3 regions of the Streptomyces sp. NPDC049970 genome follow, and region 3 is predicted to be linked to each of the others. Evidence: riboswitches for the same ligand, from Rfam matches in the RefSeq annotation. Region 3 holds a riboswitch; each other region holds the start of a gene.

Region 1 (4,410 bases), on a different contig from region 3:
CGTGCCCGCGCTCCGTCCCGCCCTCCGACAGCAGCAGGTACCACCAGTCGCCGATGCGGTACAGGTGCGGCCCCTCCGGGTACTGGAGCCCGGTCCCCGACCACACCGCAACCGGCTCGCCCAGCAGTTCGCCGGCCTCCGGATCGATGCGCACCGCGCGGATCCCGTCGTGCGAGAACACGCACCAGCAGCGCCCTTCCTCGTCCCACGCCAGATCGGGGTCGATGCCGGGGATGCCGACCGGCACCGGATCCGACCACGGGCCTGCCACGTCCTCTGCGGTCACCAGGACGGTGCCCGCGCCGGCGACGACGGTCGTGATCATCCAGAACCTTCCGTCGTGGTACCGGAGCGTGGGGGCGTACACGCCGCACGAGGACGGGGTGCCGTCCGGCAGGTCCGCCTGCGACGGACGGTCCAGGGCGTGCCCGACCAGCCGCCAGTGCACGAGGTCACGGCTGTGCCACAGCGGCACCCCGGGCACGTACTCGAAGCTGGACGTCGCCACGTAGTAGTCCTCGCCCACGCGGCAGATGCTCGGGTCCGGACTGAAGCCGGGTATCACGGGATTGTCGAAGAGCACCATGGTCCGTCCTCACGGGATTCGGGCTGCGGGGTCCGGCCCGGGGCCCCCGCGTCGCGACGGGGCAGGCGTCCGATGCCTGCCTGTGCGGGCAACGGCGGGCACGGCCGACGGCGACCGCACCCGGCGGGAAACGGCCCCACGGCCATGATCGTTGAAGCGTTTCGACGATGGCACCCGGACCACAGGGTGTCAATGGTCCGGACAGGTACGGGAAAAACGCTCGCGAGGCCCTAGGCTGCCGCAAAGTACCCCGGAAGTCGCGCAGCCCGGAGGGACGACGGTGCGTCGAAACGCTTCGACAAAGCCCTGCGGACCGCTCGACTTCCGCCGAAGCCCCCCCACAGCCCCTGGCCTGCGGGCGCGGCGTCCTCTTCCGAGTCGTCACGGACGCAGCGATGAGTTTCCCCGGCCCCACAGGTCTCACGATCGTCGTCGACAACACAGGAGGAACAGGTGGCTCAACTACTGAGGGTCCAGAACTTCAACGTCTCGAGCGACGGGATCGGGGCCGGTGAGGACCAGACCCTCGAAAGGCCATTCGGTCACGTCGAGCCCGAGAGACTGTTCGCCTGGGCCGGCGCCACGGCGAGTTGGCCCATGCGCACCGACCCCGGAGGGAGCCGGGGCCTGGACGACTACCTCACGCGGGACTACGCGCGCAACATCGGCGCCGAGATCATGGGCCGCAACAAGTTCGGTCCCCAACGCGGGCCCTGGCAGGACCATGAGTGGCAGGGCTGGTGGGGTGACGAGCCCCCCTTCCACACCCCGGTGTTCGTCCTGACCCACCACGAGCGTCCTTCGCTCACCCTCTCCGACACCACCTTCCACTTCGTCGACGGTGACCCTGCCGGGATCCTCGAACAGGCCCGCGAGGCGGCGCAGGGCAAGGACGTCCGGCTCGGCGGCGGAGCCACCACCATCCGGCAGTTCCTCGACGCCGACCTCGTCGACACCATGCACGTGGCGGTCTCGCCGATGAAGCTCGGGTCCGGGGTACGGCTCTGGGAGTCTCCCGATGAGCTGCTCGACCGGTTCCACCTGGAGGTCGTTCCCAGCCCGAGCGGGGTGGCACACCACCTGTTCTGGAGGAAGTGACGAGCCCTCAGTGCCGGTACGTGCCTGGCTGTCTCGGCTCCCGGCACCGCCCCTGAGGCGGGGCCGTCGAGTCGTGCCCCGGGCCGACGGCCGACGGTGGCGGTCCCCTCGGATCGTCCCGCGCAAGGCGATTCGCGCGCCCTCGTTCCGAGGCCCGAAGGGCTCGTTCCGGGCGGGCCACCGATGCCCCGTCGGAGCCAGGGCGCGCGGAGCTCGTGTCCCGCCTCACCCATCCGAATACCGGAAGGGATGCACCGCTCGCTCCGAGGGCACCGTAGGGTGGTCGGCGCAGCTGGTTCGCCCCGTCCGCCAGGCGGGAGCGTCGCAAGAGGGAACCCGGTGGAATTCCGGGACTGCCCCGCAGCGGTGAGCGGGAACGACCGCCGTCATACGCACTGGGTCCGACGAACCGGGCCTGGGAAGCGACGGCCATTAGGTGTCCTCATTCACGAGGGCCTGCCCGCGAGTCCGAAGACCTGCCAACTGCCCGCGCGCGGACGAACCGTGCGCGGACATCCCGGTGACCTCGAGGGCGGGTCGGCGTACACACCAGGCGGATCAGGGCGTCGAGTCGCGCGCTGTCGTACCGTCCGGGTGTGCCGCCCCTTCGCGCTCTCGTCCCGTCCCCGGGATCTCAGGGATTCATCTCGCGAAGGAGATCTCCGTGACAACCCAGCCCGCAGCCGCGGCGGCCCAGGCCACCGTGCACGGCTACCCCCGGCAGGGACAGAACCGGGAACTGAAGAAGGCCATCGAGGGCTACTGGAAGGGCGACGTCACCACCGACGCGCTGCGCGCCACCGCGGCCGAACTGCGCCGCACCAACTGGCAGCAGCTCGCGGAGGCCGGCATCGACGAGGTCCCGACCGGTGACTTCTCGTACTACGACCACGTGCTGGACACCAGCGTGATGGTCGGTGCCGTCCCGCAGCGGCATAGTGAGGCGGTCCGCGCGGACGGGCTCGACGGCTACTTCGCGATGGCACGCGGCACCCAGGACGTGGCGCCGCTGGAGATGACCAAGTGGTTCGACACCAACTACCACTACCTCGTCCCCGAACTCGGCCCGGACACCACGTTCACCGCGGACTCGGCCAAGCAGGTGGACGAGCTGAGGGAAGCCCTCGCGCTCGGGCACACCGCCCGGCCGGTGCTCGTCGGCCCTGTCACCTACCTTCTGCTCGCCAAGCCCGCCCCCGGGGTGCCGGCCGGCTTCGAACCGCTCACCCTGCTGGACCGGCTCCTGCCGGTCTACGCGGAGGTTCTCGCAGATCTGCGCGCCGCCGGCGCGGAGTGGGTACAGCTCGACGAGCCCGCCCTGGTCCAGGACCGCACATCCGCCGAGCTGAACGCCGTCGCCCGCACCTACCGGGACCTCGGCGCTCTCACCGACCGGCCCAAGCTGCTCGTCGCGTCCTACTTCGGCCGGCTCGGCGAGGCTCTCCCCGTTCTGGTGAAGGCCCCGGTCGAGGGCCTCGCCCTCGACTTCACCGACACGGCTGCGGCCAATCTCGACGACCTCGCCGCAGCCGGCGGGCTGCCGGGCAGGCGGCTCGTCGCCGGCGTCGTCAACGGACGCAACGTCTGGATCAACGACTACGGGAAGTCGTTGACCACGCTTGCCACGCTTCTCGGCCTCGCGGACCGGGTCGACGTCGCCTCCTCCTGTTCACTGCTGCACGTCCCCCTCGACACAGCGCCGGAGAAGGACATCGATCCTGAGATCCTCCGCTGGCTCGCCTTCGCCAGGCAGAAGACCGGGGAGATCGCCACTCTGGCCAAGGGACTCGCCGAGGGCACCGACGCCATCGCCGCGGAGATCACCGCCAACCAGGCCGACCTCGCCTCCCGCGCCGACTCCCCGGTCATCTACGACCCGGTCGTACAGGCCAGGGCCGATGCCGTCACCGGCTCCGACGGCCGTCGCTCCCTCCCCTACGGGGAGCGCGCCGCCGCCCAGCGTGCCCGCTTCGGACTGCCGTTGCTGCCGACCACCACCATCGGCTCGTTCCCGCAGACCGACGAACTGCGCACGGCCCGCGCGGACCTGCGGGCCGGACGCATCGGCACCGCCGGGTACGAGGAGCGCATCGAGGCCGAGATCGGCGAGGTGATCTCCTTCCAGGAGAGGACCGGCATCGACGTCCTCGTGCACGGCGAGCCCGAGCGCAACGACATGGTGCACTACTTCGCCGAGCAGCTGACGGGGTACCTCGCCACTCGGCACGGCTGGGTCCAGTCCTACGGCACCCGCTACGTCCGTCCCCCGGTGCTGGCCGGCGACATCTCCCGCCCCGATCCGATGACGGTGCGCTGGACGACGTACGCCCAGTCCCTCACCGACCGCCCGGTCAAGGGCATGCTGACCGGACCGGTCACCATGCTGGCCTGGTCCTTCGTCCGCGACGACCAGCCGCTCGGTGACACCGCCCGCCAGGTCGCGCTGGCCCTGCGCGACGAGGTCGGCGATCTGGAGGCCGCGGGCACGTCCGTCATCCAGGTGGACGAGCCCGCTCTGCGCGAGACCCTGCCGCTCCGCGCGGCGGACCGTCCCGCCTATCTGGACTGGGCCACCGAGTCGTTCCGGCTCACCACCGGCGGCGTGCGGCCGGACACCCAGATCCACACCCACATGTGCTACGCCGAGTTCGGCGACATCATCCAGGCCATCGACGACCTCGACGCCGACGTCATCAGCCTGGAGGCGGCCCGCTCCCACATGCAGG
Region 2 (4,410 bases), on a different contig from region 3:
CCGCCCGCGCGACCTCGCCCAGGAACGCCCGCCGGAAGCCGTCGCTCTCCAGCGAGCCGTGCCAGTGCGTCCCCCACACCGAGCCCACCCGGCAGCCGTCCAGGAAGGGTTCGCCGCCGTGCACCTCGGCGACCCCGTGATGGATCTCGTACCCCTCCACCGGCTCCCCGAGCGCCGTCCCGACGGGCCGGCCCAGCACCTTCTCCCGGCCGAAGCGGACGCGCACCGGCAGCAGCCCGAGCCCGTCCACCAGCCCCGCCCGGGACTCCACGTCGTCCTCGACGCGCTCGCCCAGCACCTGGAACCCGCCGCAGATTCCCAGCACCGGACGCCCCTCGGCGGCCCGCCGCAGCAGGGCGTCCGCCAGCCCGCGTTCCCGCAGCCAGGCCAGCGCCTTCACGGTGCCCCGCGTGCCGGGCACGACCACCAGGTCCGCGTCGGCGAGCTCCTCCGCCCGGTCCACGAACCGCACCACCACACCGGGCTCCGCGGCGAGCGCGTCCACATCGGTGAAGTTGGACATCAGCGGTACCGCGCACACCGCGACCCGCAGCACGTCCTCGCCGTGCGGGGGCGCCACCACCGACTCCCGTACGGTGCCGCGCATCGAGACCCGCAGCCCGTCCTCCTCGTCGATGCCCAGCCCGTGGGCGTACGGGAGCACACCGTAGCTCCGCCGTCCCGTGAGCCCGTGCAGCATGTCGAGGCCGGGCTCCAGCAGCGACACGTCCCCGCGGAACTTGTTGACGAGGTACCCGGCGACGAGCGACTGGTCCTCGGCGCTCAGCAGCGCCGTCGTACCGAAGAACGAGGCGAACACACCGCCCCGGTCGATGTCGCCCACCACCAGCACGGGGAAGCGCGCGGCCCGCGCGATGCCCATGTTCACTATGTCCGTACGCCGCAGGTTGATCTCGGCCGGACTGCCCGCCCCCTCGCAGATCACGGCGTCGTACGTACCCCGAAGCTGCTCAAGGCAGTCCACGACCGTGCCCAGCAGCGCCTCCTGACGCCCGCCGTGGTAGCCGCGGGCGCTCATCTCGCCGACCGGCCTGCCCATCAGGACCACCTGGCTCGACCGGTCGCTCCCGGGCTTGAGCAGCACCGGGTTCATCAGCGCCGACGGCTCCACCCGGGCGGCCTGTGCCTGCATCGCCTGGGCGCGGCCGATCTCCGCCCCCTCACGGGTGACGAACGAGTTCAGCGACATGTTCTGCGCCTTGAACGGCGCGACCTTCACCCCCCGGCGCACCAGCCACCGGCAGATCCCGGCCGTGACCACGCTCTTGCCCGCGTCCGACGTGGTGCCGGCGACCAGCAGCCCGCCGCTCATCTTCCCCTCCGTCCCATGGCCAGCCGCCCCGCCGCACACACGCCGAGGGCCAGCACACTCACCCGGCGCGACAGCCGCACCGCGCGTTCGATGTCGGTGACCCGCACGTCCCGGCCGGCCTCCCCGTTGAGTACCGGCCGGTGCTCGACCCGGCCGGCGTAGGCGAGGGTCCCGCCCAGCCGTACGCCGAGCGCCCCCGCGAAGGCGGCCTCCACCGGGCCCGCGTTGGGGCTCGGGTGCCTGTCCGCGTCGGCACGCCAGGCCCGGACGGCCTCGCGCGGGCGGCCCCCGGCGGCCACCGCGAGCGCCGCGGTGAGGCGGGCCCCCGGCCAGCCGGCCAGGTCGTCGAGCCGGGCCGACGCCCAGCCGTAGCGCCGGTTGCGGGCCGACCTGTGTCCCACCATGGCGTCGAGCGTGTTGACGGCCCGGAAGCCGACCAGCCCCGGCACCCCGCCGAGCGCGCCCCACACCAGGGCCCCCACCACGGCGTCGGAGGTGTTCTCGGCCACGGACTCCACCACCGCGCGGGCGATCTGAGGTCCGTCCAGCGCCTGTGGATCGCGGCCGCAGAGATGCGGCAGCCGCTCGCGGGCCAGCTCGACGTCCCCGGCGGCCAGGGCGCCGCCGATGGCGCGCGCCTCGCGGCCCAGCGACGTACCCCCGACGACGGACCAGGTGGCGGCGGCGGTCAGCGCCACGGCCGCGGCGGGGCGGTGGCGTACGGCGCGGGCGGCCAGCGCGGCGGCGCCCGTGGCACCCCCGGCGCAGACGAGCGCGTGCAGGGCGCCCCGGCCCCGGTGGTCGCGCCACAGCACGCTCTCGGCCACCGCGGCGGCTCGCCCGAAGGCGGCGACGGGGTGGCCCCGGCGGGGATCACCGAGCAGCAGGTCGCCGATCAGGCCGGCGGCGGCACCGTACGCGAAGATGCGGTCGGCTCGCACGGATCAGCAGGCCGTCGCGCCTCGAAGGGACCTCGTCACGGGTGGTGCGGGAAGGGACGCACGGCGGCCGGGCATGGCAGATGTCCTCACTCAGGGTCCGCGCCCTGGTTCGACGTGACCGGCGACGAGAGTCTCCTGGCTTCCGGATCCGCAGGTCCTCCGGCCTTCCAGCCCGCGGTCGCGGGCCGTGACTTCCGTGTGGAGGACTGCTCCCCGGTGACAGTGGCGGGACCGCGCCGGATTCGCACCGGCTTCCTCTCCTGTCGCCGTAATGGCCCGGGCAGTCCACCACGCTCTGCGAACGCCCGTCAACCTGCCGTTGACCTGCGAGGCTTCGGCGTGCCCGGACGCACACCGGGCCGGACACACGCACGGTGTGTCCGGCCCGGTGTCACGCACCGAGGAGGTTCAGGCGACGATCAGGTAGATCCCGTACGCGACCGCCACCGCGCACAGCGCGAAGCAGGCGTAGGCACCGGCGCGCGCCGGAGCGTGGGGACCGCCACCGCCCTGAGCCGTCGGCACCTGCCTGGCCAGGCCCAGGATGCCGAGGGTGAAGAGGCCGACGAGTGCGACGGTGATCACGAGGCTGACGCCGAAGACGGACGCGAGAGCTGCCCAGTCGATGTTCATACGGATCTGTCCTTACACCGTGGCCGGTCGGGCCGGGTCGGTCTGGGGGTCGGCCGGGGCGGGGATGGTGGCCTTGAGGTCCGGGACCAGCGTGCCGGCGGGCGGCGGGCTGACCGCCGCGATCGCGGTGGTCACGACGCCCGCGGGCTCGTTGACGTTGGTGTGGTCGACCGGCTTGCGGCGCGACAGCAGCCAGATGGCACCGGAGCCGGCGACGAGCACGACGGCCACCACGGCGACGCCCCAGGGGCCCTGCTTGGTGAGGAACTCCGCCCCGGCGCCGACCAGGCCGGCGGCCGGCAGCGTCAGGCCCCAGGCGATGAACATCCGGGTGGCGGTGGACCAGCGGACCACGCCTCCCTTGCGTCCGAGGCCTGCGCCCATCACCGCACCGGAGCAGGACTGCGTGGTGGAGAGGGAGAAGCCGAGGTGCGAGGAGGCCAGGATGACCGTGGCCGCGCTGGTCTGGGCCGCGAAGCCCTGCGGCGGCCGGAGCTCGGTGAGGCCGCTGCCCATGGTGCGGATGATGCGCCAGCCGCCGAGGTAGGTGCCCAGGGCGATCGCGACACCGGCGGAGGCGATGACCCAGACCGGCGGGTTCGAACCGGGGGCGAGGACGCCGCCGGTGACCAGGGCCAGGGTGATGATGCCCATGGTCTTCTGCGCGTCGTTGGTGCCGTGGGCGAGCGAGACGAGACCGGCCGAGGCGATCTGGCCGGCGCGGTAGCCCTTGGCGGTCGACTTCAGCTGCGCCTCGTCGGTGATCTTCCGGTTGAGGCGGTACGTCAGCTTCGTGGCCAGGAGCGCGGCCACGCCGGCGACGAGCGGCGCGGCGATCGCGGGCAGCAGGACCTTCGTGACGACGGTGCCGCCGTCGATGGAGGACCAGCCCGCCGACATCACCGCTGCGCCGATGAGGCCGCCGAAGAGCGCGTGCGACGAGCTGGAGGGCAGGCCGACCAGCCAGGTCAGCAGATTCCACAGGATGGCGCCGACGAGCGCGGCGAAGATGACCTCGGTTCTGAGGCCGTCCTCGTTGATGATCCCGCCGGAGATCGTCTTGGCGACCTCCACCGACAGGAACGCGCCGACGAGGTTGAGAACGGCGGACATGGCCACCGCTGTCTTGGGCTTGAGTGCGCCGGTCGAGATGGTGGTGGCCATCGCGTTGGCGGTGTCGTGGAAACCGTTCGTGAAATCGAACACGAGAGCTGTCACGATCACGATCGCGAGCAGCAGCGTGATGTGTTCCATTTACCCAGGCAATCGTTCGACGTCAGTGGCACGTGGAACGTAAGCAACCTGGGTGAACGGAAGATGAACTGGGCAGGGCGGCATGGTGACCCCAACCGTTCGCGGCGATTCCGCTTGTGTGCGCGACGGGTAGGCCGGACCGCCGTCGCCGGTGCGGGGACCGGCCCCTCCCGGTGCGAATGGTCCGCTTCCGCGCCGATTCGCCCCGACGGGAGACATGGCTCACGTGTGCCCGCGGAGGCGAACGGG
Region 3 (4,410 bases):
GTACGCCGGGCCGAGCGCTTCGTCGCGGTCTGCGACATCGCCAAGGCCAGCGACGAGGACCTGCGCCGGCTGTACCCGGACGAGGAACCCGAAGACGCCGCCGCCCGCTGGCTGCGCGCCGGGCCGGCCGTGGTCCTCCTCACCACGGGTGCCGGCGGCGCGCTGGCGTTCCTGCGCGACACGGTGGTGCGCGTCGGCGCGCCGTCCGTCCGGGTCGCGGACACGGTGGGGGCCGGCGACGCCTTCATGTCCGGCACGCTGCACGCCCTCGCCTCGCGCGGGCTGCTCGGAGAGCGGGGCCGCACCCGGCTGCGGTCCATGGACACGGCCGTGCTGGGAGACGTGCTGCGCCACGCGGTGGCGTCCGCCGCCGTCACGGTGGGGCGGTCCGGCGCCCTGCCTCCCGACCGGGCGGAGCTGGCAGCGGCTCTGACCAGCGTCCCTGCCCCCGGGTGACGAGGGTGTCCTCGCCCCACCCCGGTCGTTCAACTCGGTATGACCGTGACCCTTACCGACTCCGCCCCACCCTCCACCGCCGATCTGCTGACCGGCGTCCTCCTCGGTCCCGAATTCCGTCGTGAGCACGGCTTCTGGCAGCGGCTGATCAGCACAGAACCGTTCCGCCGCCCCGCGGGGGGAACACCCGAGGAGCGACTGGAACTCGCCTACGACCGGCTGCGCATCCTCAACCGGTCGCTCGACAGCGGAGCACGCCTCGCCGCCGACCTCCGGGCGCTGGCCGCCCTGCACGCCTGGCTCGGCCCGGTGGACCCCGCGCTCACCACCGTCGCGGGCATCCACTACAACCTGTTCCTCGGCAGTCTCCTCGACCACGACCGAGCCGGCCGCCGCGACCTCTCCGACTACCTCTCCATGCGGCGCATCGGCACCTACCTCTGCACGGAGGTGGCCCACGGCAACAACGCTGCGGCCATGGAGACCACCGCGACCTACGACGGCGAACGGGACGGATTCGTCCTGCACACCCCCAACGCGGGCGCGCAGAAGTTCATGCCCAACACCGGCCCCGCGGGCGGTGCCAAGTCCGGTCTGGTCGCCGCCCGCCTGCTGGCCGACGGCACGGACCACGGCGTACGCCTCTTCCTGGTGCGGCTCACCGACGACGTGCGGCCCTTGCCGGGCGTACGGGTCCGGCAGCTGCCGGCGCGGATGGGCAGCCCCGTCGACCACTGCCTCACCTCGTTCGACCAGCTGTTCCTCGCGCGGGACGCCCTGCTCGGCGACGGCGAAGGAGCGGGCGCGCAGGGCGAGTTCAGGACCGGGCCCGGGGACAGGCGGCGGCGCTTCCTGACGACCATCGGGCGGGTCACCCCCGGCCGGATCTCCATGAGCGCCTGCGCCGCGGGCTCGGCCCGCGCGACCCTGGCGGTCGCGGTGCGGTACGGCGGCCACCGGCTCGTCTCCGGTTCCCGGGGCACACCGAAGGTGCCGGTCAACGCCTACCGGACCCACCACGGGCCGCTCGCCTCGGCCATGGCCACGGTCTTCGCCATGAGCCTCCTGCACCTCAGAGCGCAGGACCGGTGGGAGAGCTGTACGGACGAGAGCGGCCGTACGGAGGCCGGCACGCTCGTCGACGTGGCGAAGGCCTGGATCACCTGGCGCGCCCGAGAGGTCATCGTGCAGAGCCGCGAACGCTGCGGTGCTCAGGCCCTGCTGGAGAACAACGGCATGACCGAGCTGGTCACCGGGGTGGAGGGCGCCATCACCGCGGAGGGAGACAACATCGCCCTGTACGCCAAGGCGGCCGCCGACATGCTCTTCGCCGCCGACCCCGGTCGGGAGTCCACCGCCGTCCCTGGGCCCGGCGACCTGAGCGACCCGCGCTTCCTGCGCACCCTCCTCGCCGCGGTGCGGGACACCTGGTTCGCCCGGGCCAGGGCCCGGGCGCTGCGGGTGCCCGACGCCGACGCCCTCGGGCGGTGGAACGCGGCCTCGGGGCCGGCCCTGCGCGGTGTCGAGGCCTTCGCGTACCTCCAGGCCGCCGAGGCGTTCTCCGACGCGCGCTCCGCTCTGCCGGAAGGGGCGGCCAAGGAGCGGCTGGGGGAGCTGGAGCGGCTGTTCGCCGTCGAGTGGGTGGCCCGCAACAGCGGCGACCTGCTGGCCGCCGGGTTCCTGAGCCGCGATCAGGTCGAGTCCCTCGCGGAGACCGCCGAGGAACTGGTCGCGACCGTCGCCGCGCACGCACAGGAACTGGCCGGCTCCTTCGCCCTGCCCGCCGAGCTGCTGGCCGACTGGCCGATCGCGGGACCCGGTTACGCCGACGCGTACGACGATCCCCGGGCATCCTGGCACGCCGGTGGGGGAGAGGCCCGATGAGCGGCCTCCGCACGGCACGCGGCCTGGTGGGCGAGAGCCTGGAGATCCTGGTCCTCCGTGCCGTCCTGCTGGCCTACTGGGGAACCGTGTCGGTGCTCTCGCGCCGGTGCGGGAAGTCGTCCGCGACCGGCGGCGAATCGGTTCGCCCCCACCCCTGAGACGTCCGGCGGCGGGTGCGCGGGGACGGACTCCGCCGCACCCGCCGCCGTTCCTGGCACGGTCCCGGAATCCGTCGGAACACCGCGTGATAACTTGCAGAAGCCAGTCGTACTCCACGTGGAGTCAGGGAATCCGGTGCGAATCCGGAGCTGACGCGCAGCGGTGAGGGGGACGGGCGGGGCCACGGCCACTGGGACACCCTCGGGTGCCCCGGGAAGGCGCTCCGCCCGGACGAACCCGAGTCCGAAGACCTGCTGGCACCCGCTTCCGCACCGGGAGCGGAACTCCGTACCGGGCTTCGCGCAAGAGCCCAGAGACGCCGAGGGACTCCGTGCCGCCCATAGCCACCGCCGTACGCCGAACCACCCTGCTCATCGCGGGACTTGTCCTGCTGGCCGCCTGCGGCGGCAACGGCGGCGGCTCCTCCCGCTCCGCAGACGGCGCGGGCGCCGACGGCTACCCGGTGACGCTCAGGAACTGCGGACGCACCGTGACCGTCGCCGCCGCCCCGCACCACGCGGTCTCCCTGGACCAGGGATCGACGGAGATCCTGCTCTCGCTCGGCCTCCAGGACAGGCTGGCGGGCACCTCCACCTGGACCGACCCGGTGATGGAGGGGCTGGAGAAGGCCAACGCGAAGGTCCCCCGCATCGCGGAGAACCGCCCCTCGTCGGAGAAGGTCCTCGGCCTGGAACCCGATTTCGTCAGCGCCTCGTTCGAGTCGACCCTCGGCAAGGGCGGTGTGGCGCCCCGCGAGCAGTTCGAGGACCTCGGAGTGCCCACCTACGTCTCGCCCGCCGACTGCACGGCCAAGGACAACAGCGGCAGCGGCGACGGTTCCCGCACCGAGCCCCTGACCATGGACAGCGTCTACACGGAAGTGCGGGACCTGGCAAGGCTGTTCGGGGTCCCGGAACGGGGCGACGCGCTCGTCTCCGAGCTGAGGGCCCGGATCACGGCGGCCACCACCCGGACCGACGCGTCCGACGCCACGCTGCTCTACTGGTTCGCCAACTCCGAATCCCCCTACCTGGCGGGATGCTGCGGGGCTCCGGGCATCATCACCGGGGAACTCGGGGCGGAGAACGTCTTCGACGACACGCACGAGGAGTGGCCCCAGATCAACTGGGAGACCGTCGCGGACCGCAACCCCGACGTGCTGGTCATCGGCGACCTGACCCGAAAGTCGCAGACCGCCGAGAGCGCCCGCAAGAAGATCGCGTTCCTGGAGTCCAACCCCGCCACCAGGAACATGGACGCCGTGCGGCACAAGCGGTACGTCCTGCTCAGCGGCCAGGCCATGAACCCCGGCATCCGGACCGTGGAGGGCGTGGAACGCGTCGCGGCCGGGCTGCGCTCGTTCGGACTCGCGGAGTGACGGACACCCGACCCGCGCCGACCGTCGCCCCCGAGTCGGCGCCCACCGGCCGGGCGGCCGGATCCGGTGTCCTGCGCGACGGCCTGGTGTGGACCGCCGGTGCGGCCCTGCTCCTCCTGTCCGTCGCGGTCGCCGTCACGATCGGCCCCGCGCGCATCTCCGTCCCGGACGTGTGGTCCGCGGTGGCCTCCCACCTCGGCGTCGGAGAGGCCCGGCTGACCCCCATCCGGGACGGCATCATCTGGAACCTGCGCATGCCCCGCACCCTGCTCGCCGCGGTGTGCGGGGCCGGGCTCGCGGTGTGCGGCACCGTGATGCAGTCCCTGCTGCGCAACCCGCTGGCCGATCCGTTCGTCCTCGGCGTCTCCTCCGGCGCGTCCACCGGGGCGGTCGTGGTCGTGGTCCTGGGCGTCGGCGGGGGAGCGGTGCCCGTCTCGGCGGGCGCGTTCGTCGGGGCCCTGTTCTCCTTCGCCCTCGTGCTGCTGCTCAGCCACACCCTCGGCGGCTCCACCGACCGTGTCGTCCTGTCCGGC

What was found. A riboswitch is a leader RNA that binds a small molecule or an ion and turns the genes downstream of it on or off. The one in region 3 is predicted to bind cobalamin.
Region 1: linked by a shared signal. The riboswitch ahead of metE (5-methyltetrahydropteroyltriglutamate--homocysteine S-methyltransferase) and the one ahead of AB0I83_RS22885 (ABC transporter substrate-binding protein) in region 3 are both predicted to bind cobalamin.
Region 2: linked by a shared signal. The riboswitch ahead of AB0I83_RS29305 (cobalamin biosynthesis protein) and the one ahead of AB0I83_RS22885 (ABC transporter substrate-binding protein) in region 3 are both predicted to bind cobalamin.

What each region holds. Positions count from the first base shown of each region.
Region 1 covers NZ_JBFALP010000006.1:326,459-330,868, forward strand. Annotated here, with positions in the region: gene AB0I83_RS14935 (glycoside hydrolase family 43 protein) at 1-586, opposite strand, end outside; gene AB0I83_RS14940 (dihydrofolate reductase family protein) at 1,040-1,684, shown strand; cobalamin riboswitch at 1,978-2,166, shown strand; gene metE (5-methyltetrahydropteroyltriglutamate--homocysteine S-methyltransferase) at 2,349-4,410, shown strand, end outside.
Region 2 covers NZ_JBFALP010000026.1:6,595-11,004, forward strand. Annotated here, with positions in the region: gene AB0I83_RS29300 (cobyric acid synthase) at 1-1,333, opposite strand, end outside; gene AB0I83_RS29305 (cobalamin biosynthesis protein) at 1,330-2,274, opposite strand; cobalamin riboswitch at 2,403-2,533, opposite strand; gene AB0I83_RS29310 (hypothetical protein) at 2,683-2,907, opposite strand; gene AB0I83_RS29315 (inorganic phosphate transporter) at 2,920-4,161, opposite strand.
Region 3 covers NZ_JBFALP010000014.1:68,160-72,569, forward strand. Annotated here, with positions in the region: gene AB0I83_RS22870 (carbohydrate kinase) at 1-456, shown strand, start outside; gene AB0I83_RS22875 (acyl-CoA dehydrogenase) at 496-2,340, shown strand; gene AB0I83_RS22880 (hypothetical protein) at 2,337-2,498, shown strand; cobalamin riboswitch at 2,586-2,773, shown strand; gene AB0I83_RS22885 (ABC transporter substrate-binding protein) at 2,831-3,877, shown strand; gene AB0I83_RS22890 (iron chelate uptake ABC transporter family permease subunit) at 3,949-4,410, shown strand, end outside.